DNA from 2 places in the Exiguobacterium sp. E4787 genome. Region 1 is predicted to be linked to the other one. Evidence: riboswitches for the same ligand, from Rfam matches in the RefSeq annotation. Region 1 holds a riboswitch; the other holds the start of a gene.
What was found. A riboswitch is a leader RNA that binds a small molecule or an ion and turns the genes downstream of it on or off. The one in region 1 is predicted to bind S-adenosylmethionine.
Positions count from the first base shown of each region.

Region 1 (16,417 bases):
CCTTTAATACGTTCGGTGAGCTCGTCATCGTCGCCTTGATTCAAATCGGCGGTTTAGGTTTTATGACGGTCGCGCTCATGCTGCTTAGTGTGCTCGGAAAGAAAATCGGTTTAAAGCAGCGCATCTTGCTCCAAGAATCACTCAACTTGTCGGGTCCCGGCGGCACGGTCCGTCTCGTCCGCAACATCGTCTTCACGACGCTCATCGTCCAGTTTCTCGGCATGTTGTTTTTAACGGTCGAACTGTACAGCACCGGTGAGTATCGCTTTGGTGAGGCGCTGTATTATGGCTTTTTCCACGCGGTCTCAGCGTTTAACAACGCCGGGTTCGCCCTATGGCCGGACAATTTGATGCAGTTCGAGCAGAATACGGCCATTGTGATCACGATTGCTGTGCTGCTCATGATTGGGGGTCTCGGCTTCACGACCATCGCGGATGCGACCGAGGTGAAGCGTTGGAAGCGCCTCGCCCTCCATTCGAAAATCATGATTGCCTCGCTTGCCATCGTCAACGGGATTGCCTGGTTCTCGCTCATGTTGTTTGAGTGGGTATCGAATGAGGGCGGACTGTATGGCCGTCCGTTCGGAGAAGCGATGCACGTCACCTTCTTCCAGGCTGTGACGACACGGACCGCAGGCTTCAATACAATCGACCTCACGACGATGGCGCCGATCTCAATCGGGGTCGTCTTGATTCTCATGTATATCGGTGCTGGAGCCGCTTCCACTGGGTCTGGGATTAAAGTGACGACCGTAGTTGTCATCTTGGCCGATATGTGGGCGTTCATCGTCGGGAAAAAAGAGACGGTCATCCTCGAGCGGACGATTGACGCGTTCCAAATTAAAAAAGCGTACATCGTGGCTATTACGAGTTTCTTCTTCATCTTATTGATTACCGCACTGACTATCTTGACGAACGGTCATATTCCGGCGACAGCACTCTTGTTCGAGACAGTCTCGGCCTTCGGGACGGTCGGGTTATCACTCGGGATCACGGCGGAACTGAACGATGCAGGTAAGAGTTTTATCATGTTCATGATGTTACTCGGTCGTGTCGGTTCGTTGACGATCCTCTTCACGGTCGCACGCCAGATGGACCGGAAGATTCGCTATCCAAAAGAGAAGTTGCTAATCGGATGACACAAAAAAAGCCCTAATTAGGGCTTTTTTTGTGTCTCGTAATAGGCAACGACTTTTGGCAGATAGTCCTTTAAATCCGGACAGACGATATCAGTGCCGCTGAGTGCGCGGAGCGTCTGTGTCGTATCGAAATGGACTTGATGCTTAAAGTAGGCGAGTAGCTCACGCGGAACGCCGTAACGTTCCGACAGATGTAGCGCCGAGAATCCGGTCTCCGCGACCGCATGCGGAATGGTCCCGCGTGGAGGGCGACCGAACATCTCTTCGTGAATCATACGGTACACTTCGCGGGCCCCGTGTGGAAACGGGTCGGTCAAATGAAACGTCCGCTTCAAACCGACCGGAGCGTGAGCGAGATAAGTGGTCGCCTCGACGACGTAATCATAAGGAACGAGGTTTACTTCGATATTCTGTCGTCCAATGTAAGGCAGCGGGGCAGCTTGACGAAGTTGGTCCATTAACTTTAAGACGAAATAGACCCCGTCAAACTTCTTCGTCTCGCCGGTCTCGCTATGGCCAATGACGATGCCCGGACGGATGATGGTCACCGGCATCGAGCCGAGCTCGCGCGAGACGATGGCCTCGGCCTCATACTTCGTCGCCTCGTAATGGTTTTTAAAACGAACGCGGTGCCATAACTCGTTCTCATAAACGGTCCCTTGACGGCGTCCAGACACATAGGCGGTGCTGAAGTAGACGTACCGCTTTAAATAGGGTGCCCGTTTCGCCAATGGGGTGATGTGTTTCGTCCCGAGCAAGTTGATGCGATATCCGACATCATAAGGGATGCTCAAATCGTAAGCGGCTGCCAAATGGAACACGTAATTCACTTCACGCTCGATGACGGAGCGCATGATTGGATCAAGCACGACTTCAGGTAGCGTGATATCGGCCTCGACGAGCACGAGCTGATCATCTCGTAACGACGTCGCTTCCAACAGCTCCTGTTTTAAAGCATGTGCGCCGGAACGTTCGGTCGGGAGGTGGAGTGCGTAAATCGTCCCAATCTGATTCGGCAATGACGCGAGGTGCGTGATCATCTTTCCGGCTAAAAAGCCGGGGAAACCGGTGAAAGCGTAATGGTTCATAGTGTCTCCTCCGCTAAGTCCAACGTGAACGTGAATGTCGAGCCAACGCCAACGCTCGATTCGACCTCGATACTTCCGCCGTGCGATTCGATGATTTCCTTACAGATGGATAGCCCGAGACCCGTCCCGCCGATTTGGCGTGTATCCGAGTTGTCGACGCGATAAAACTTCTTGAACAGCTCTTCGAACGCATGCTCCGGAATCCCGATGCCAAAGTCTTGAATCGAGACGTGGGCTTGATTTCGTTCTTTGCGCACCCGCACCTCGATTTCGTGATGGTTCGGCGAATATTTGATGGCGTTCGATAGCAGGTTGATGATGACCTGCTCGATGCGGTCCTGATCGGCGATGAGGTGGAGCACTTCATCGGCGTCATCAAAATGGATCGAATGGTTGCTCGTCTCGCGGAAGCGTTCGACGACGTCACGGACGAGTTCGTTCAAGACGAAATGGTCTTTCTTATACTCTTGATTGCCGTCTTCCATGCGCTGAATGTCGAGAAAGGCGTTCAACAGGTCGGTCAAACGCTTCGCTTCTTTCGCCATCGTCTTTAAGTAACGCTCGCGTTTCTCGGGATTCAAGTCGCGGCTAAGCATCAGCTCGATATATCCCGACAGCGACGAGAGCGGGGTGCGAAGTTCGTGTGAGACGGTGCTGACCAGTTCGTTTTTGATTTGGTCCATCCGCTCTTCCTCGGTCCGGTTGCGGAACACGAATAAGAAGCCGCTGTCCATTCCGATTTGGCGTTTTGTATCCATACCGGTCCCGTACATCTCGTAATACTGTTCATCCCGGTCGTTCGGTTGCGGGATGGAGAAACGCATCGACACTTCGCGGGCCGACACGTCGAGTAATAAGTCGATTTTTTTCAACATCTCAGTGCGGTCGCGCGTACGGAACGTCGACAGGAGCGGAATCCGCTCTTGCATCTTGTTCGGGGCGATTCCTGGCAAATCGAGCAGGCGACGGGCGTGCACGTTCATAAACAGGACGCTTCCGTTCGATTCGGTCAAGACGAACGCTTCATTGGAGGCCTGTAAAATCGATTGGATGATATCTCGTTGCCGGGCGATGGCATTCTTCTCCCGCTCGAGCATCCGCTCGACTTTCTTCCGATCGCTAATGTCGCGCATGACGGCGACCCGGAGCGTCTGGCCTTGGAACGTCACTTCTTTCGGATACACTTCCATCTCGAGAAACGTCCCGTCCTCACGACGGCCGATGACCTCGTAAGGTGTCTGGATATGGTTCCGGATCCGGCGCAACACGTCGGCCCGATAGCCTTCAGCGATAAATTCAATCGTTTGGCGACCGACCATCTGTTCGGCCGGAATTCGGAAAATCGATTCGGCCGCCTTGTTCGCGTCTAAGATGGTCCCACCTTCGTGAAACAGCACGGCTTCGATAACTGATTCGGCGAACATGCGATACCGTTGTTCTTTGTGTAGCAATTCGCCTTTCAAGGCGATTTCGGGACTGACATCGAACACGAAAAAGAAGAAGCCGATGACGCGAGCTTGTTCGTACACCGGATGCATGAACAGCTTTCCAACGAAATGGGTCCGGTCTTTTCGTTGGAACTTCCATTCACGGTCGCCGCGGTCTAACGCCACACGCAGCATCTGTTCGAATGACAACAATCGCTCAGTCTCGTCTTGATAATGGGTCCGCTTCTCGCTCAGCTCGCGCGACTCGAATAGACCGAACGGGGTCATTTCGTAAAGTACTTCATGCGGCTCGTAACCGAACAGCTCGGTCGCCCCTTTATTGAAGCGATTGATTAACAGATTTGCATCGGTCATAACCATCGCCATGTCGAGTTCGGTGTGCATCATCGCTTCGAACGCGTTATGTTGGACCGTCACGCGCGTATCGAGCGGGAGAGGTTCAATCGATAAGATATAGACGTCACCGTTCGGGATAGCGTGGATGCGGATTGTCGGCATCTCGTACGTCCAAGGCAAGCCTTGCTCCATTCGTCTCGATAGCTCCATCGTAATCGGTGATTGGTTGACCATATGAAAGATGTTTGTTCTCGTTTGTAAGTCTTCAGGGAATTGCTCTAAAAATGGCCGGTTCGCTTGGACGATTGTCCCGTCCGTCATGATTAACGCTACACCGTAAGGCAAGGCGTGCAGCAATTCGTTTTGGAGATGTCCTCGGTTCTCCATTAACGATGATCCCTCCTTCTGTATGTCACACGGGTACATCTTCAATACATTCGACAACTCCCCCTTTGTTTTCCTGCCTCCAAACGGTAAAGTGAAGACAAGAACAGATAGAGAGGACGATAGATGTGAAGGGAATGGGGCTCAGCTTGTTGATCGCCATCGGATTATGGTGGAGAGATGCGCCGATATGGAGTATCGTCGCGTGTTTAGGAATCGGCCTGCTCTGGCTCATCTGGCGCATGCGTCTGTCGACGATTCACCGCATCGATCGGATGGACGGTCGTGAATTTGAATTGTTTTTAGAAGAAGTGTTCACCGCACTCGGTTACACGGTGACGGTGACGCCGGCGTCGCGTGACTTTGGGGCGGACCTGCTCCTTGAAGCGGAGGACGGATGGTCAATCGCGGTCCAAGCGAAACGTTATGAAAAAGCGGTCGGGCTTGAGGCAGTCCAACAAGTCGCAGCCTCCGTTCCATACTATGGGGTGAACGAAGGTTGGGTCGTGACGAACTCCTCTTATACCGATAGTGCATACGAATTGGCGGAGCCAAATCAAGTTCGTTTGATTGCAAGAACGGAGCTCGAAGAGATGTTGAAACAGGCCGGTTTCAAGCGATAATATCAGGCGTGTTCACAAGTTTGACAGAATGGCGGATTGTGTCGAAGAAAAAGGGGTTGTCTTTTTCACGAATAGGTGCAATAATCATCTTCGTCATATGAAATATGTAGTCGCTGAAACGAGAAAACGCGACGCACAGTACCAATTTGGAGTTTCATAGAAATACCAACCAAACACACACAAATCAACGGTTGGAACGTATTAGGAGGAAAAGCGGTGCGCAAATTAATTTATGTAAAAGGTTGCGTCTTTACGCAAGGCGAAGCGACCATTTATGACGAGACAAATGATGCGATCGGATCTGTTCACCGCGACGCGGAGGGCAGTGTTCAAGTGCACAACTTGTCAGGCCGTCAAATCGCTCACGGGAAGTATATCCCGAACTGTCAGAAGTGGGTCGTCATGAACCACGACGGACAAGCGATCGGTCAGTTGAAGGACAAATTCTCATTATTCGGGAAAAAGTGTGAGTACAACGTCTACGAACGCGGTCTCTATACGATTCAATACGATGTCGAGCGTTACAAGTTCAGCGTTCGAGACAAAGCAGGTAAGCTTGTGGCGGAACTCCGCAAACAAGACGATGATTGCTTCTGCCTGACGAAAGAGGCCGACCAACTCTCGATGTTCGAGTTGTTGTCTGTCCTTAAAACGTTGACAGTCAAATCACGGATGCCAATCGCGGTATCGGTGTAACCAATATGACGAACACCAGTCACTGCGACTGGTGTTTTTTTCTAAAAAAAAGCCTCATTCGACGAAAATCAAATGAAGCGGTTCAAATAGTGTTTTGCCTCGATCTCGAGTGTCGTCACGCGATGGGCGTATAGACAGAGTTTGAGGACGTGCAAGATGTTCGGGTGGGTGACCCCCATCTTTTCAATCGAGCGCTTCGCACGCGTGTCGAGGAGCTCGATCGGGCTCGTCGACTTGGCGTACTCGGCATAGAGACGATAAAAGTCAATGGGCGAGATGAGGTCGTCCTCGTCGCGGTCAGGATTGTTGAAGATGAGTGCGAGGAGAGAACTCGTCTCTTCAAGTGAGAACAAGTGCTTCAAATCATCCAGCAAATAAATGATAGCCGCTTGTTGGAGCGAGTATTTCTTTCCGACCCGGGGGACCCCGATGATTTTGCGGACTTCTCGCTTCGTCCAGTTTTGAATCGTGGTCGCGGATAAATGCTCTCCGGTCAACGTGTTCGCCAAAGCGACGATTTGATTGATTGACAGTCCGTTCTTTTCAATATGAAACAAGTGGATTTTGCGAAGCTCTTTCGGGAAATGCTCGCGCACGTCCTCGGGAAAGAGCGAGATGGCCCGGTCAACGTCGCCAACCCGCATATAGTGAAGGCAATCAGCCAAAGTTTGAATCGAAATTGCGTCGCGCATACAGGCATCCTTTCTATAGCCGCCTTCGTTCGTTGGCTATACAGTCATTTGACCTCATTCTACCAAATGTTTGAAAAGGAAGCTAGGCTATCGCTCGATTAAGGTATAATGAAAACGTACAAAAAAATGTAGATAAAGGTGGTTCATCGATGAATGAATGGGTCAGTTCCATCCTGTCCATCGTCATTGTCCTGGTGTTTCTCGTCGGTCTTGAACAGATTGGCAAACGCCTCGGTTGGACGGATGAGACAATTCGTAAAAGTGTACATATCGCGGTCGGCCATTGGTCGCTGCTTGCAGTTTGGTTAATGGAAACTTGGTACGTCGCCGCCGTGCCGCTCGTCTTTTTCACGTTCGCGAACGCGTTCCTTCTTTATAAGAGTCCGTCACCGGTTCATCAGACGGAACGTAAATCGCTCGGCACCGTCTATTATCCGATCGCCTTGCTTGTCATCCTGTTCTTCTTCTTTGAATCAGAGCCGCTCGCCTTTTTGGCAGGATCGCTCGTCTTGGCTTGGGGCGATGGCCTGGCCGCGCTCATTGGTCGGAAGTACGGGACAGTGACCTATGATTTATACGGACAGAAGCGCTCGTTCCAAGGTAGCATGGCCATGTTCCTCAGCTCGTATGCCGTCCTCTTTTTATTATTTTTGTGGGATGATATTCCACTTTGGCAAGTGGTAACATATGGATTCATTATTTCAATCGTTGCCACACTCACAGAAGCAATTTCGTATCGAGATTGGGATAACTTTACAATTCCTATCGTCGTGGCCGTTGCTACATCATTATTGTTATAAATCAATTCCTTCATTGTAAAGAAAACGTTGCTTGTCACCCCTGTCAAAGATTTGTATACTGTGTTTCGTACTGAAATCATTCAGTGACGTGCCTGCCTCTCTCTTGACGAACCGAGGCATGCTTTAAAATTGAACGTAAAGGATTGAGGCAACGCATGAGCTTTTTAAATCAACTACTCACTATCATTCCGGCCGATCGCGTGAAGCAAGATGAGCCGCTGTCGGCACACACGTATACAAAATTAGGTGGGCAGGCCGATTATTTCGTGGCCCCGCACACGTATGAAGAAGTTCAAGCCGTGCTTGAGCTCGCCCATCGCGAGAGCGTCCCATTCATGATTCTCGGGTTCGGGTCGAACTTGATTGTCCGTGACGGAGGCCTTCGTGGCATCGTCTTAAACTTGAACGAACTGAAAACGATTCGTCGAGACGGGAATCAACTGATCGCCCAAGCCGGTGCGGCCATCATCGACGTCTCACGTCAAGCGTTGACCGAAGAGTTATCTGGCTTAGAATTCGCCTGTGGCATCCCGGGAACGGTCGGTGGCGCGGTGTATATGAACGCAGGCGCCTACGGTGGAGAAACGAAAGACGTCATCACGAGTGCGGTCGTGTTGTCGCCTGAAGGGCAGCTCATGACACTTACGAAAGACGAGCTCGATCTCGACTACCGGACGAGCCGGATTTCGAAAGACGGGTTGATTGTGCTCGAAGCGACGTTTGAACTCGAGCCGCTCGGCTATGAAGCGATCAAAGACGTCATGGACGACTTGACGTACAAGCGCGAGTCGAAGCAACCGCTCGAGTATCCATCATGCGGTAGCGTCTTCAAACGACCACCGGGCTACTTCGCCGGCAAATTGATTCAAGACTGTGGCCTGCAAGGGAAGCGGATCGGTGGAGCGGAAGTCTCACTCAAACATGCCGGATTCATCGTCAATATCGATGAAGCGACAGCGACTGAGTACATCTCGCTCATCCGTCACGTCCAGGCGACGGTAAAGGAGAAGTTCGAGATTGAGCTTGAACCAGAAGTGAAAATCATCGGTGAGGACATCGCCGTCGAGAACGCATAAGCATGAAAACGCTCGAACCGATTGGTTCGAGCGTTTTTGAATGGGACGAGGAAAACAAAAAAGCCGCCAGCAACAATGCCGACGGCTTTACGTTTACGCTTGTAGTTGCTTCGTGATGGCTTCGGCTGGAGCGACAAACGTGTAGCCGAGGTCGCGGGCGACGGCTTCATACGTGACCGTCCCGTCGATGACGTTCAATCCTTTAAGCAAGGCTGCGTTCTCGCGGAGTGCTGGGAAAATCCCTTTTTGTGCGCACTCGACGATATACGGCATCGTCGCGTTCGTCAAACCGAGTGTCGACGTGCGTGGGACGACACCTGGCATGTTGGCGACGGCATAGTGTTGAACCCCGTAACGCTCGTACGTCGGCGCGTCATGCGTCGTGATATGGTCGATGGTTTCGCAGATTCCGCCTTGGTCGATGGCGACATCAACGATGACCGAACCGGGTGACATCTGTTGGACCATTTCTTTCGTGACGAGCTTCGGTGCTTTCGCGCCTGGAATGAGGACGGCACCGATGACAAGGTCACTTTCAGCGACTTGTTTGGCGATGTTATAGCTGTTTGAGATGAGTGTGTTGATTGTGTTACCGAACTGATCATCGATTTGGCGCAGGCGAGCCGGGCTGATATCCATAATCGTGACGTTGGCACCAAGACCAATCGCGATGCGGGCGGCATTCATCCCGACGACACCGCCCCCGATGACGGTGACGTTCGCACGTGGTACGCCTGGCAGGCCAGACAAGAGAATCCCTTTTCCACCGTGCGGTTTTTCAAGGATTTGGGCGCCGATTTGAGCAGCCATCCGTCCGGCCACTTCGCTCATCGGTGTGAGGAGCGGCAATGTGCGGTCGATCTCGACCGTCTCATAGGCGATAGCCGTCACACCAGAATCGACGAGTGCTTTCGTGAGTTCTGGTTCGGCCGCCAAATGCAAGTAAGTGAAGAGGGTCAAGTCAGGACGGAAATAACGATATTCCGATGGTTGCGGTTCCTTTACTTTCAACGCCAATTCCACGTTTACCCAAACGTCTGCGGCTGTGTCGACGATGGTTGCCCCCGCATCGACATACTCCATATTTGTGAAGCCGCTACCGACGCCCGCTTCCGTCTCGACGAGGACCTCGTGTCCAAGTTCAGTTAATACGGCTGCACCCATTGGCGTCAAGGCGACGCGGTTTTCGTTGTTTTTAATCTCTTTCAATACCCCGATTTTCATGTAAAGTTCCCCTTTCTCTACTGACACAATTTGTTCACACCTTTAGTATAGACCCATCCGAAAACGCTGTCTTTAGCATGGATTCTAAAAGTGATAACGCCCACTTTGTGAAAAAACACAAAGTAGGCGTCAATCGTCTTGGCGGTATTGACCGGCCTTAATGGCGAGATAAACGGCGGCCCGTTCAGGGAGCGAGACTTGTGTGATGTTCGTCAGTTCTTCAATCCGCCGAATCCGGTAGAGCACGGTGTTCGGATGGATGTGAAGATGAGCGGCGACACGCTTGACGTTCCCATCAAAATAGAAATACCATTCGAGCGTCGTGACGAGCTCGGTGTGATGCGTGACGTCATACGCCTGTAGGCGCTCGATGGTCGGATGCGTCTCGAGACGAAGCCCGATGCGTCGGGCCAAATCGGGAACGAGCTGATAAATTCCGATCTGTTCGAACGTGCGCGATGTCGCAAGCTCATACGGGAACTTTCGGCGAAGCGACGTAACGCGTCGTGCTTCTTCCATCGCCGCATAGAGCATATCGCTCTCAAAAAAGCGTCGACTGATGCCAAGACGCGGCTCCGCTTCAATGAACTTGTCTCGGAGCTGACTTTCAAAACGGTCAGCCCACTGTAAGAGCGCCGCTTCTTCCTCGGCCAAGTCCGATTTCATATAATGCCAGACGAGTAGTTGCTGGCCATCGATAGCGTGCAGGACGACTTCAATCGCTTGCTGGGTCGCTAATACATAAAACAGTCGTTCCGCCAGTTGTGGGGTGACCGGCTGGGCACATTCAATTACGGTGAGGCGGCTGGCGACGGCAATCGGTGCGAGCTCATTCAAGCGGTCGCGGTGGGGTGGCGATAAGACGGGAGTGGCCAGCACTTCTAAAAAGAAGCGTTCCAATTCGGCATCGATGCGCCGCTCGTGCATCGCGATGGTCATCAGTAGCTTTTTGGCGATGTTCGCTCCTTCTTGTAGGACGGTGAGTTCTTGTTCCGAGAACGGCGTCGTTCGGGCCAGGCTCCAAATGTAACCGAGCACGTCACCTTGTTGTTTGATGACGACGGCTGCTCGTTCGCCTAGTCCGACAGCCATTCGAGCAGGGATGACGACCGGTTCGTCACGGTCAATCACTTCTTGAAGAATCCCGCTTTCCCATAAGTCCTCGATGACCGCCTCCGGGACACGGCGGCCGATAATCGTCGCGATACGTGCCGGATCGGTCGAGTCGGGATGGGTGCTATAGGCCAGTAACTGATGGTGTCGGTTTTCAATCGTGATGGGGGCCCGAATCGCTTGTCCGATTGCTTCGGCGAGCGTATCGAGCGACTCATAAGATTTCTGCAAAAAAGGCATGTCGATTCCTCCTCTCTTTCACTATACCGTCTCTGTTGTGAAAGTTCACAAAAAGATGGTGAGTTTTTAGAAGGAGGAACGACATGCCTGCATCATTCACATTAAATTGGGAAAAACAGTCCGACCACGAGACCGAGCAAGGCACCGACGATGACTTGGAACGGGGTATGACCGACCAGTTCATTTAAGATGGGCGTCTCGTGCTTGATTCCTTTGAAGTAGTCGTTTAACAAGCGGGCCTGGAATCCGACCGCCTGACGCACACCGGTCGCATCGTACATGACGATTGTCGCAAAAATCAAGGCGAGCGCGAACATGCTGGAATCGAGCCCTTCGATTCGACCGATGACGGTCGCTAAGGCGACGACGGTCGAAGAGTGGGAACTTGGCATCCCACCCGAGGCAAACATGATTTCTAATTCAAAATCTCGTGTTTTAATGAGTTCGGTTACGAGCTTAGCTGCTTGTGCGATGAACCAAGCAAGCAAGGCGGCGAGTAAAGGTTCGTTAAAGAGCAATCGATTCACTTCCTGTCTGACAATGGTATCTACACTATACCCGATTCTGTCATCGGCTAGACGTAAAGTTTCTGTCAAAAAAGCACCCCGAGCGTAGGCTCGAAGTGCTTTCTGGTCGATTTTTGTTACCCGACGACGCCTTCAGTCTCCTGAAGTTTGTCCGCGATATTCTCGATGATATAGCGGTTGCGTGGATGCTCCTGGCACTCTTTCGAGCATGAACGCATTTGTTTTGGTTCACACTCTTCACAACAGAAGTGTTGGGCATTACACACCGGGTTGGCACAATTAACGTAGCGGACCGTCTTCGTTCCGCAGTGCATGCACTCCGAAACAACGGACGGGTTGACCGTGTTGACCGGGACGTTGATGCGCTCGTCAAAGACGTAAAGCTCACCTTCCCAGTCCTCGCCTTTCGTGGCTTCGTCTTTGCCGTACATGGCGACGCCGCCTTTAAGGTGGAAAATGTTGTCGTGACCTTGGTCACGCATATATGCGGTAAATTTCTCGCAACGGACGCCTCCGGTACAGTACGTGAGTAACGTTTTCCCTTCGTAGAGGTCCTTGTTCTCTTCGAGCCAATCTGGCATGTAACGAGAAGCCTCTACATCGATTTTGATCGCGTTTTTAAAGTGACCAAGATCGTACTCGTAGTTGTTACGAACGTCGAGGATGACGACATCGTCGCGATTCATCATCTCTTTCCATTCTGCCGGTTCGAGGTATGCACCGTGCTGTTTAGGCACGTCGAACTCACCATCAAAGCGCCACGTCACAAGCTCTTTCTTATGACGGACAAAAATTTTCGAGAACGCATGCTCTTCGACTTCATCGATTTTGAACTCGATGTCGCTGAATAGCGGGTTCGCTTTCAAGTCGTTCATGTATTGCTCGGTCTGTTCCCAAGTCCCAGAGCACGTCCCGTTGATTCCTTCGGAAGAAATCAAGATGCGTCCTTTGATGCCGAGATCCTTGCAATACTTGAGGTGCTCTTGTGTGAGCGTTTCTGGGTCTTCGATATTGACGTACTTATAGTACAGCAAGACCCGCATTGGTTTTGTTTCCATGTGTGTTACTCCCCTGTGTTCAGTTTTTTGCAGGAAAACGAACGTTGGGTTGTGTCGTTCGACGAACGGACTTGCCTGCAACCACAAGTCCATATTATATGATAGATATCACAGCTGAATTTCGCAAATACTTTTTATTTTTTTACGGCGGTGGGCAGGGGGATGCGTCTTCCTGAGCGAAATCGGGTAAAAAGGAATAACGAAAGTTGAAGGTGGAAACTGACATGCTGACATCACTCCAACAATATATTTTAAACTTGATTGAATGGCTACAAGGACTTCCGGGCGGACCTTGGGCAGGACTCGGGGCACCGTTCCTGGAGGCGATCTTTCCATTTCTCCCACTCGTCCTCATCATCTCGGCGAACGCAGCGACATATGGATTTTTGCTTGGGACGTTACTGTCTTGGATCGGGAGTTTGCTCGGAACAATTCTTGTGTTTGTAGCTGTTCGCTACGTGTTCCGAAAGCCGATGACGCGGTGGCTCGAGAGACATAAGCAAGGCGTCTATTGGCTCGAACGCATCAAGCACATGAGTCTGGTCTCACTCGGGTTTCTGTACTCGCTCCCGTTTATTCCGGTCAGCTTGATCACATACTTACTCGCGCTCATTCAAATGCCGCTCCGTACGTTCATCATGGCGGCCGGGTTCGGCAAGTTGCTCGTCGTCTTGATTTTCTCTGTCATTGGCGACCAGTGGGAAGAGTTTATCCAAAGCCCGTTCCGATTATCGATGCTCGTCTTATTACTGATTGTCCTATGGGCCATCAGCCGTGGACTCGAAGAACTGCTTAAACGGCGTGCCTTCAGAAAACGGAACGAGCAGCTGAAACGTGAACTTGAAGCGAAACGACAAACGACCTTGTGAAGCGACTGCTTCACAAGGTCGTTTTCGTTAAGCGCGTTTTTTGAAACGCGGGAAGTTGAAGGCGATGGCCAATCCTCCGCAAATGAACAACAAGAACGGATAGAACATATACGGAACGAGCGCCGGTGACGCTGTGTTCGTCAGTTCGGCCGCAATGAGAAGCTGTGCCCCATAAGGCAACAGACCTTGGACCCCACACGAGAAGATATCGAGTACACTCGCTGACTTTTTACGTTCGATGTCATAATCGTCGGCGATGTTCGCGGCGAGCGGACCAGCCACGAGAATCGAAATCGTGTTGTTCGCCGTCGCGACGTTTGTCGCACTGACGAGCCCGGCGATGCTCCACTCCGCGCCGGCCCGTCTTTTAATTCGGGACGTGAGCGCGTCACGCAAGTACGTGAGTCCGCCGTTATGCGAGATGAGTCCGACGAGCCCACCCATGAGCAATGTCAGGAGTGAAATCTCGGCCATGCCCATCATGCCGTCCGCCATGGCGGTGACGTACGTGGTGACGGCTAGACTGCCGTCCAACAGACCGATGATGCCGGTCAGGGCGATGCCGCCGAGCAAGACGAGGATGACGTTCATTCCCGTCAAGGCGAGCACGATGACCGCAAGGTACGGAATCAGCTTATACCATTCAAACGCTGCCGGCTCGATGGTCGATTCACCGCTCGATAAGACGGCGAGCAAAATCGTTGTGATGACGGCTGCCGGCAAGACGATCCAAAAGTTAGTCCGGAACTTGTCGCGCATGTTCGTCCGTTGGGTGCGGACGGCTGCAATCGTCGTGTCCGAAATGAACGACAAGTTATCACCGAACATGGCACCGCCAACGACGGCCGCTGCTGCGATGGCGATATTGACGCCGCTCTCCTCATGGATGCCGAGGGCAATCGGCGCCAGTGCGGCAATCGTCCCGGTCGATGTGCCCATCGCCATTGAGATGAAGGCCGCGATGACGAACAGGCCGCTCAAGAGGAGCGAAGGCGGTAATAACGTCAATGCCGCATTGACGGTCGCATCAATCGCCCCGATTGCTTCGGCGACGCTTGAAAACGCGCCGGCGAGCAAGAAGATGAACACCATGATCAAGATGCTTGGGTTGCCGGCGCCTTGGGCGACACGTTCGACCGTCTGGGTGACGCTTCCTTTCGTCATCATCGCCGCGACGATGACGGCAATCAAGGCCGCAATCAAGACGGGAAATTTATAAAAATCGTCATAGTAGATGCCTGCCCCGATAAAGAAGACGAGGAAGACGAGTAAGGGCAAGAGCGCCCATTTGTTAGCTGTTGGTTGTTCCAATCGATTCACCTCATTCATAAAAATAAAAAGAGAGCCTTCTGAAAAAAGGCTCTCTCTACAAGAAACACTTTTTTCATCTTTCGAGCAGACCGCTCGCTGGATTTGGCACAGGTTACCCGCTGCCGAGACGTCATCGGGCCAGTCCCTCAGTCTCTCTTGATAAAAAAGTTGTGATATTTAGTTATAAGACACGTTCCCTAACGTACCTGTTTCAAATCTGCTTGTCAATAGCAAACCCCCACGCGATGCACGTGGGGGCGAGTCAGGACGTCAAAAAATTGTAATGGGCGACGCGGTTGCGTCCTGCGTACTTCCCGCCGACGTAAAGCGCTCGGTCGGCGTTGCGAATCGTATCGTCTAGTCGTTTGTCACCGAACGCTTGAATCGTATCGACGCCGATTGAGGCGGTCACTGGGATATCGATTCCGTCAACGTGGAATGGTTTGGTTTCGATTTGTTGACGGATGCGCTCGGCAATCTCGACGGCGGCTTCGACATCGCATCGGTTCAAAAGCAAGATGAACTCCTCGCCGCCATAACGGGCTGCGAAATCATCGGTGCGGAGCACTTGGCGGATGCGGCGACCAAACTCTTGGAGCACGCTGTCTCCGACTTGATGACCGTGCGTGTCGTTGATTTTTTTGAAGAAGTCGATATCGAGCATTGCGACGGAAATCGGGTACATCGAGCCGTCCGAGATTTGTTGAATCCCGTATTCATAAAAAGCCCGTGCATTGGCAAGCAACGTCAAGCTGTCCGTCCGGCTCTCGGTATAGAGGCGGTCGCGTTCATGACAACGACTGATCGTTCGATTGAACGATTTGAGCAGTTTGACAATCTCACGTTGAATGATGGGCGGATAGCCATAGACGTGCTCGCCGGTCATGACGAGCCACGTGCGGATGCCTTCGATTTCCTCGGAACGGACCGAGATGAAGCTATGATAGTCTTCATCGAACTCGTTCGATAACGGGGCGTCCCATTCAAAGCGCATCTCATACTCGACCGAGGCTTCGTTCGGATAGGTTGCATCGAGTAAATCAAAGACGACGTGGCGATCGATCGGCTGGCGCGTCTTTAAATCAAAGTAAAGTGTGCGATCGAACAGTTTGAACTCGACGAACCCTTCGTCGTACTCGTTGAGTCGTTCACATTGACTGAGGAACACCTCAATCGCTTGCGCCTCGCTTTGTGACAACGACACGGCTTCTTTTGCCTCATCATATTGTTCAATCAACGATTTGAAGGCGTCTTGCCGACCTTTCTGGATGATGAGCCGCTTAATAAAGAAGGTGAGTGCGGCGGCGATACTGCTGACGACAAGCAAGTTCGTCTCACGGAAGAGCGAGGCTGCTAAAATGAAGACGAGACTGACGATATACGTGTAAAACGCGATGTTTAGAAAGTCGCGGACCGGGATATCGACACGGAACCACCAATCGACTTGATACTTTTGTACGACCGTGTTTAAGATGATGGCCACAATCAAGCCGGCAAGCGGCAGAAACGAATCTTGGGAATAAAAACCGAGACCGGTCACACCACCGAGTGCCAAGTAGACGCTGGCCGGGATGGCGATTTCCAAAAACGACGTGATGGCGTTCCACGGATACGTAAAACGGAACCGTCGAAGCGCGACGCGCGGTTTCAAGTTGACGAACTGGAAGACGAGTAGTCCAATCTGATTGACGAACAGCGCTGTCTCAAAATCAAAGAATAAAAAAATAATTAAGACGATACTTTCTGAAAAGGTAAAGTAGACGCCTTTCCGTTCAATGGAGTCCATTTGAAAA
Region 1 is NZ_JACSLY010000010.1:51,657-68,073, reverse strand. Features, by position in the region: gene KNP80_RS12005 (TrkH family potassium uptake protein) at 1-1,139, shown strand, start outside; gene KNP80_RS12000 (SDR family oxidoreductase) at 1,157-2,227, opposite strand; gene KNP80_RS11995 (PAS domain-containing sensor histidine kinase) at 2,224-4,398, opposite strand; gene KNP80_RS11990 (restriction endonuclease) at 4,533-5,018, shown strand; gene KNP80_RS11985 (LURP-one-related family protein) at 5,235-5,714, shown strand; gene KNP80_RS11980 (DUF1836 domain-containing protein) at 5,783-6,406, opposite strand; gene KNP80_RS11975 (diacylglycerol/polyprenol kinase family protein) at 6,556-7,206, shown strand; gene murB (UDP-N-acetylmuramate dehydrogenase) at 7,362-8,282, shown strand; gene ald (alanine dehydrogenase) at 8,376-9,506, opposite strand; gene KNP80_RS11960 (PucR family transcriptional regulator) at 9,636-10,859, opposite strand; gene KNP80_RS11955 (divergent PAP2 family protein) at 10,961-11,386, opposite strand; gene trhO (oxygen-dependent tRNA uridine(34) hydroxylase TrhO) at 11,503-12,444, opposite strand; gene KNP80_RS11945 (TVP38/TMEM64 family protein) at 12,669-13,313, shown strand; gene KNP80_RS11940 (Na+/H+ antiporter NhaC family protein) at 13,341-14,642, opposite strand; SAM riboswitch class I at 14,695-14,790, opposite strand; gene KNP80_RS11935 (GGDEF domain-containing protein) at 14,887-16,417, opposite strand, start outside.

Region 2 (5,295 bases), on a different contig from region 1:
AAGAGCTCATGAGCTACATGCCACAAGAACTTGACGGGTCGCCGCTCGCACGTGAGAAGATGCTTCTGTCGAACATGAAGAAAATCAACTTGATGATTGCCGGAACGGCCGTCCAGAAATATCAGCAGGCCCTCCAGAACGAGCAAGAAATCCTTGCGAAGATTGCCGACATCATCAGCGCCATCTATGCGCTTGAAGCGGCCATCGCGCGGACGGAGAAAGCCATCGCCCGCACAGGCGCTGAGAAGAACCAGCAGAAAGTTCGCTATACAGAAATCTTCGCCGAGCAAGTGTTCAAACAAGTCGAACTCATGGCGAAAGAAGTCTTGTATGCGGCCGCATCGGGCGACGAGCAGCGCATGCTCTTGTCGGCGATGAAGAAGTTCAGCCGCTATCAGCCGATCAACGTCATCGGCACGAAGCGCGAAGTCGCAGCGAGCCTCATCAAAGCGAACAAGTTCATCGTCTAAGCAAGCGAGAGAAAGGGTGGCCGGACGCGGTCGACCCTTTCTTTTTGCTGTCTGCGGACGATACAATGGACGAAGGAGGGGATACGCATGAAACGAGATGACTTATTAGAACGGATGGATGCGATCGGCCGCTCGGTCGCCAAGCATGAGGGCACGCTCATGCTGCTCGCACTCGGTTCAATCGGACTTGAGATGGATCGGCTCGACGACTATTCGGACCTCGATTTCTTTTTGATCGTCGAGGACGGGCATAAGGCCCGCTTCATCGACAACTTGGACTGGCTCGCGGTCGAGCCGTTGGCGTACCAGTTCCAAAACACGAAAGACGGGCACAAGGTCATGTATGAGGACGGCATTTACGCCGAGTTTGCCGTGTTCGAGATCGTGGAGATGCCTGGCATCGCCTATACGCCGGGACGTGTCGTCTGGCAGCGTGATGAGGCGCTCGACACGTTCGCGACGCCGAAGCTTGTCACACGCCCTTCAGACGCCGCACATCGCTACGAGGAGGCACTGACGAACCTATACGTCGGACTGCTCAGGGAACGGCGCGGCGAACAGCTCGCCGGCTTCGAACTGATTCAAATCGCGGCTGTCAACAACGTGTTAATCGCGTATGGCGAGACGAGTGACCCGTTCAACCCGACACGTCGGGTCGAAGTGACGCATCCGGAGCTCGTCGCACGTCTTGAGGAGTGGCTCCCCGGATACGGAAAATCGGTCGAGGCGGCCGCGGCCATCCTCGGCCACATCGAGGCGCACCATCCGGTCAATCCGACGCTGAAGCGAGAGATTGTGCGCTTGCTTGAAGCGTGAAGGGTTGAAGCGGAATATGCTACAGTAACAGGAGAGGTGATGAACATGGTGACACTATATGGCTATCCGCCATGCAGTACGTGTAAAAAAGCAGAGAAGTGGTTGAAAGAGAACGGCATCGACTATACATATGTCCATATCGTCGAGGCGACGCCGTCGCAAGACGAGTTGGCTGAGCTATGGAAACAGTCGGGCCTGCCGCTCAAGAAGTTCTTCAATACGAGCGGACAAGTGTATCGGAACGAAGGCATCAAGGACAAGCTACCAAATCTGTCAGAAGACGAACAACTCGAGCTTCTTGCGAGCAATGGTATGCTTTTAAAGCGCCCAATCGTGACAGATGGTCAAAAATCAACTGTCGGATTTTCAGAAAAGTCGTTTACAGACGTTTGGGGCGAAGTGCTATAATACTCGTGTGAGTCTAATTCATTTGAGGGGGAAGTTAAGATGAGCAAAGTACCTGCCAATCTACGTTATTCAAAAGAGCACGAATGGGTTGAAGTGAATGGAAGCGTCGCCCGCATCGGGATCACGGATTTCGCACAAAGCGAACTAGGGGATATCGTCTTTGTCGAACTTCCTGAAGTCGGTGGCACAATCTTACTCGACGAGCCGTTCGGTTCGGTTGAATCGGTCAAGACGGTTTCGGAGCTTTATGCACCGATCTCTGGGAAAATCACAGCGGTGAACGAATCACTCGCCGATTCACCAGAACTCGTCAACGAAGCACCGTTCGAAGGCGCTTGGATGATCGAAGTCGAGTTGAACGACGCGTCAGACGTCGACAAGCTCATGTCAGCCGAAGAATACGAAGCGATGATTCAAGGCTAAACAAAACCCGGTTTCTCTTTACGAGAAGCCGGGTTTTTTTGATTAATCGAAGTCGAGACGGTAATGATCAGGCTCGATGAGCGACGTCCGGTTGAACAAACGATAGAACAGAATCCCGAGTGTGATTGGGATGAGCCCGAATAAGACGACGACGAGCATGACGTTCCAGAGCGCGAATCCTCCCGGCATCAAATGCAAGGCGTTGACCGGACCGATTAGACCCGAGACGCCGAATCCGGCACTGATTGGTGTGCCTTCAATCCGAAGGATACCTGCGAGCGCTCCAAGGATGGCCGCATTGGCGAGTACCGGCAACATCATAATCGGACGACGGACGAAGTTCGCCATTTGAATCTTCGGTGAGCCGAGGAAGTGGGCGATCGACGTTCCGGTCGCGTTCATCTGCCAGCCAGCGATGGCGAGACCGAAGCCGGCAGCGACGACGCCAAGGTTGGCGGCCCCGGCAGCGACACCAGACAGGCTGATGGCTGTGGCAATTCCGACCGTCGAGATTGGCGATACGATGATGAGCGAGAACGCCATCGCGATTAACATGCCCATCACGATCGGTTGCAGTTCAGTCATCGTCATGATGATCGTTCCGACGTACGTCGTAATCTGTGAGATGTAAGTGAGTAGGAACGCGCCGATGCCTCCCGCGACGACGATGACCGTCATCGGCAAGACGAGTACCGTGTATGTCTTCAGGCGTGGCGACAACTGCATGACGAGGAACGTCGCGAGAGCGGCCGTCACACCGGCCGTGATGACGTCACCGATTCCGGCCATGAGGAACGCGCCTTCCTCGATGCGGATGGCGCCACTTCCGACCTGAGTCGCGATGCCGATCGTCCCGGCCTCGAGCGCCGATCGTCCGAACTGCATGGCGACAGCGACACCGATGATGACCGGTAAGAGGCGCATCGCAATCGTCGTCGCATCTAAGATGAACTGCAAGGACGGAAAATACGGCAAGATGGCTTTCGTTAATTCACCGAGCAAAGCGCTCGGGATGAGGGCGATGAGAATGGCAAGACTGAGGCCGTTCAAGACGTTCATTAAAAATTGTTTTCCGGTAAGCTTCTCTTCCGTCATTGGGGATTCACCTGTCCTTTTCTACTGGTTTGCTGTTATGTACAAAAGCGATAAAGTTAATGACCATACTATGCCTCTTTCTGCCGAGCGTCAACAAGAAATGTTGAAATGTTCAGAATTTTCCATTTGAGCACAACTTTTGAACCGATTGGCCCGGATTCATATACTTAGAAGAGAGGTGAGCAAAATGATGACAGACGGATTCTTATATATATACGCCCCAATGTGCGGTACATGCGCCGTGGCCGAGCGGATGCTCTCGGTCGTCGAGGCGGTCGACCCAGAATTGAAGATTGAAAAACGCGATGCCAACTTTATCCCGAACGAACTCGAGGCGTATCAGGTCATGAGCGTTCCGGCGCTATTGAAGCTGGAGAATGGCCAAGTTCGCGATCGTTTGTACGCATTTCAAAACGTCCAGCACGTCCTATCTTTCGTTAAGTGAGATAGGATGATTAGAATAATCTGAAAATTTTAAATAATCAGTTGACACAGAAAGTTCACGAATGATATATTCATTACAACATCTTACTTGAACACAACATAGGACGAGATTTTCCCGTCATCAAGACGTTTTCGAACAACCGCTGCATGAGCTTACGCGATTTCAGGTGGACCTTCCCTTCGATTGTCCCCCAAAAAAATCAAGCGTCGGGGCACCGGTCGCGTAATTGCATGGTCCGTTCGAAGACCGAGTGATGGTTGGGTAAAAATCCCCCATATAAGGATGAATGCTCTGATCGGGCAAAAGAGGTTCATCTATGGGTTGTCCTTCAGTGACTCAAGGTGCTACGTTCTGTGTCATCCTCGGATGGCACCTTTTTTTATTTTGCTGAAAAAAATAGTTTGACATGAAAATAATGTGTCGCTATGATAAAGCTAATCAAATACGCAACCACTCTTATCAAGAGAGGCTGAGGGACTGGCCCTATGACGCCCAGCAACCGCGGAGCAATCCGAAATGGTGCTAATTCCAGCAAGGTGTATACCTTGGAAGATGAGAGCAATCGTTGTCCGTACGATAAAGTACGCACGTTTGCTCAAACGTGCGTACTTTTTTTGTTGTCAGGAGGGAAATGGATTGATTCAATTACGCAATGTGGCCAAATGGTTCGACACGAAAAACGGTCGGGTCCAGGCGGTCGATGATGTGTCGCTTACGATCGAAAGCGGCGAAATTTTTGGAATAATCGGATATTCAGGGGCGGGGAAGTCGACGCTCATCCGTTTGCTCAACCGACTCGAGGCACCGTCAAGCGGTGAAATCGTGGTCGCCGGCAGCGAGCTGACGAAGCTCACGCCGAAGGAACTGCGCGGGGTACGTAAAAACGTCTCGATGGTGTTCCAACACTTCAACTTATTATGGTCGCGCACGGTCGCTGAGAACATCAGCTTCCCGCTCGAGCTCATCGGGGTACCGGCGAGCGAGCGCAAACGCCGCGTCCATGAACTCGTCGAACTCGTTGGCCTCGCCGGACGAGAAGACAGCTATCCGTCACAACTATCAGGCGGCCAAAAGCAGCGAGTCGGGATAGCCCGTGCGCTCGCTACGAATCCAGAAGTGCTCCTCTGCGATGAAGCGACGAGCGCACTCGACCCGAAGACGACGGATTCGATTCTCGAACTGCTCGTCAGCATCAACAAGAAACTCGGTTTGACAATCGTCCTCATCACCCATGAGATGCACGTCATCCAAAAGATTTGTCACCGTGTCGCCGTCATGGAGGCCGGAAAGGTCGTCGAGACCGGGCAAGTCGCCGACGTGTTCCAACACCCGGAACAGCCGATCACGAAAGAGTTCGTCAAACAGATCGGCGCGGTCGAAGACATGTCGCTCACGTTCGAACATTTGAAAGCTCGTTATCCGAGCGGTCAAATCGTCAAGCTCAAATTCTTGAACGAGACGGCCGAACAACCGATCCTGTCGGAAGTGTTGAAGCAGCATGACATCGGCTTCAACATCATCGGCGGAAACGTGACGCAGTCACAAGTCGGTGCCCTCGGGACATTATTCATCCAATTGATCGGAGAGCCGGCTGAAGTCGAGCGGGCCATCGCCTCAATCCGATCACAGGCAGTGGAA
Region 2 is NZ_JACSLY010000001.1:461,510-466,804, reverse strand. Features, by position in the region: gene KNP80_RS02405 (acyl-CoA dehydrogenase family protein) at 1-470, shown strand, start outside; gene KNP80_RS02400 (hypothetical protein) at 558-1,286, shown strand; gene KNP80_RS02395 (arsenate reductase family protein) at 1,332-1,694, shown strand; gene gcvH (glycine cleavage system protein GcvH) at 1,734-2,117, shown strand; gene KNP80_RS02385 (PTS sugar transporter subunit IIC) at 2,160-3,212, opposite strand; gene KNP80_RS02380 (thioredoxin family protein) at 3,400-3,657, shown strand; SAM riboswitch class I at 4,111-4,216, shown strand; gene KNP80_RS02375 (methionine ABC transporter ATP-binding protein) at 4,294-5,295, shown strand, end outside.
Region 2: another riboswitch for S-adenosylmethionine. It lies ahead of KNP80_RS02375 (methionine ABC transporter ATP-binding protein); the one in region 1 lies ahead of KNP80_RS11940 (Na+/H+ antiporter NhaC family protein).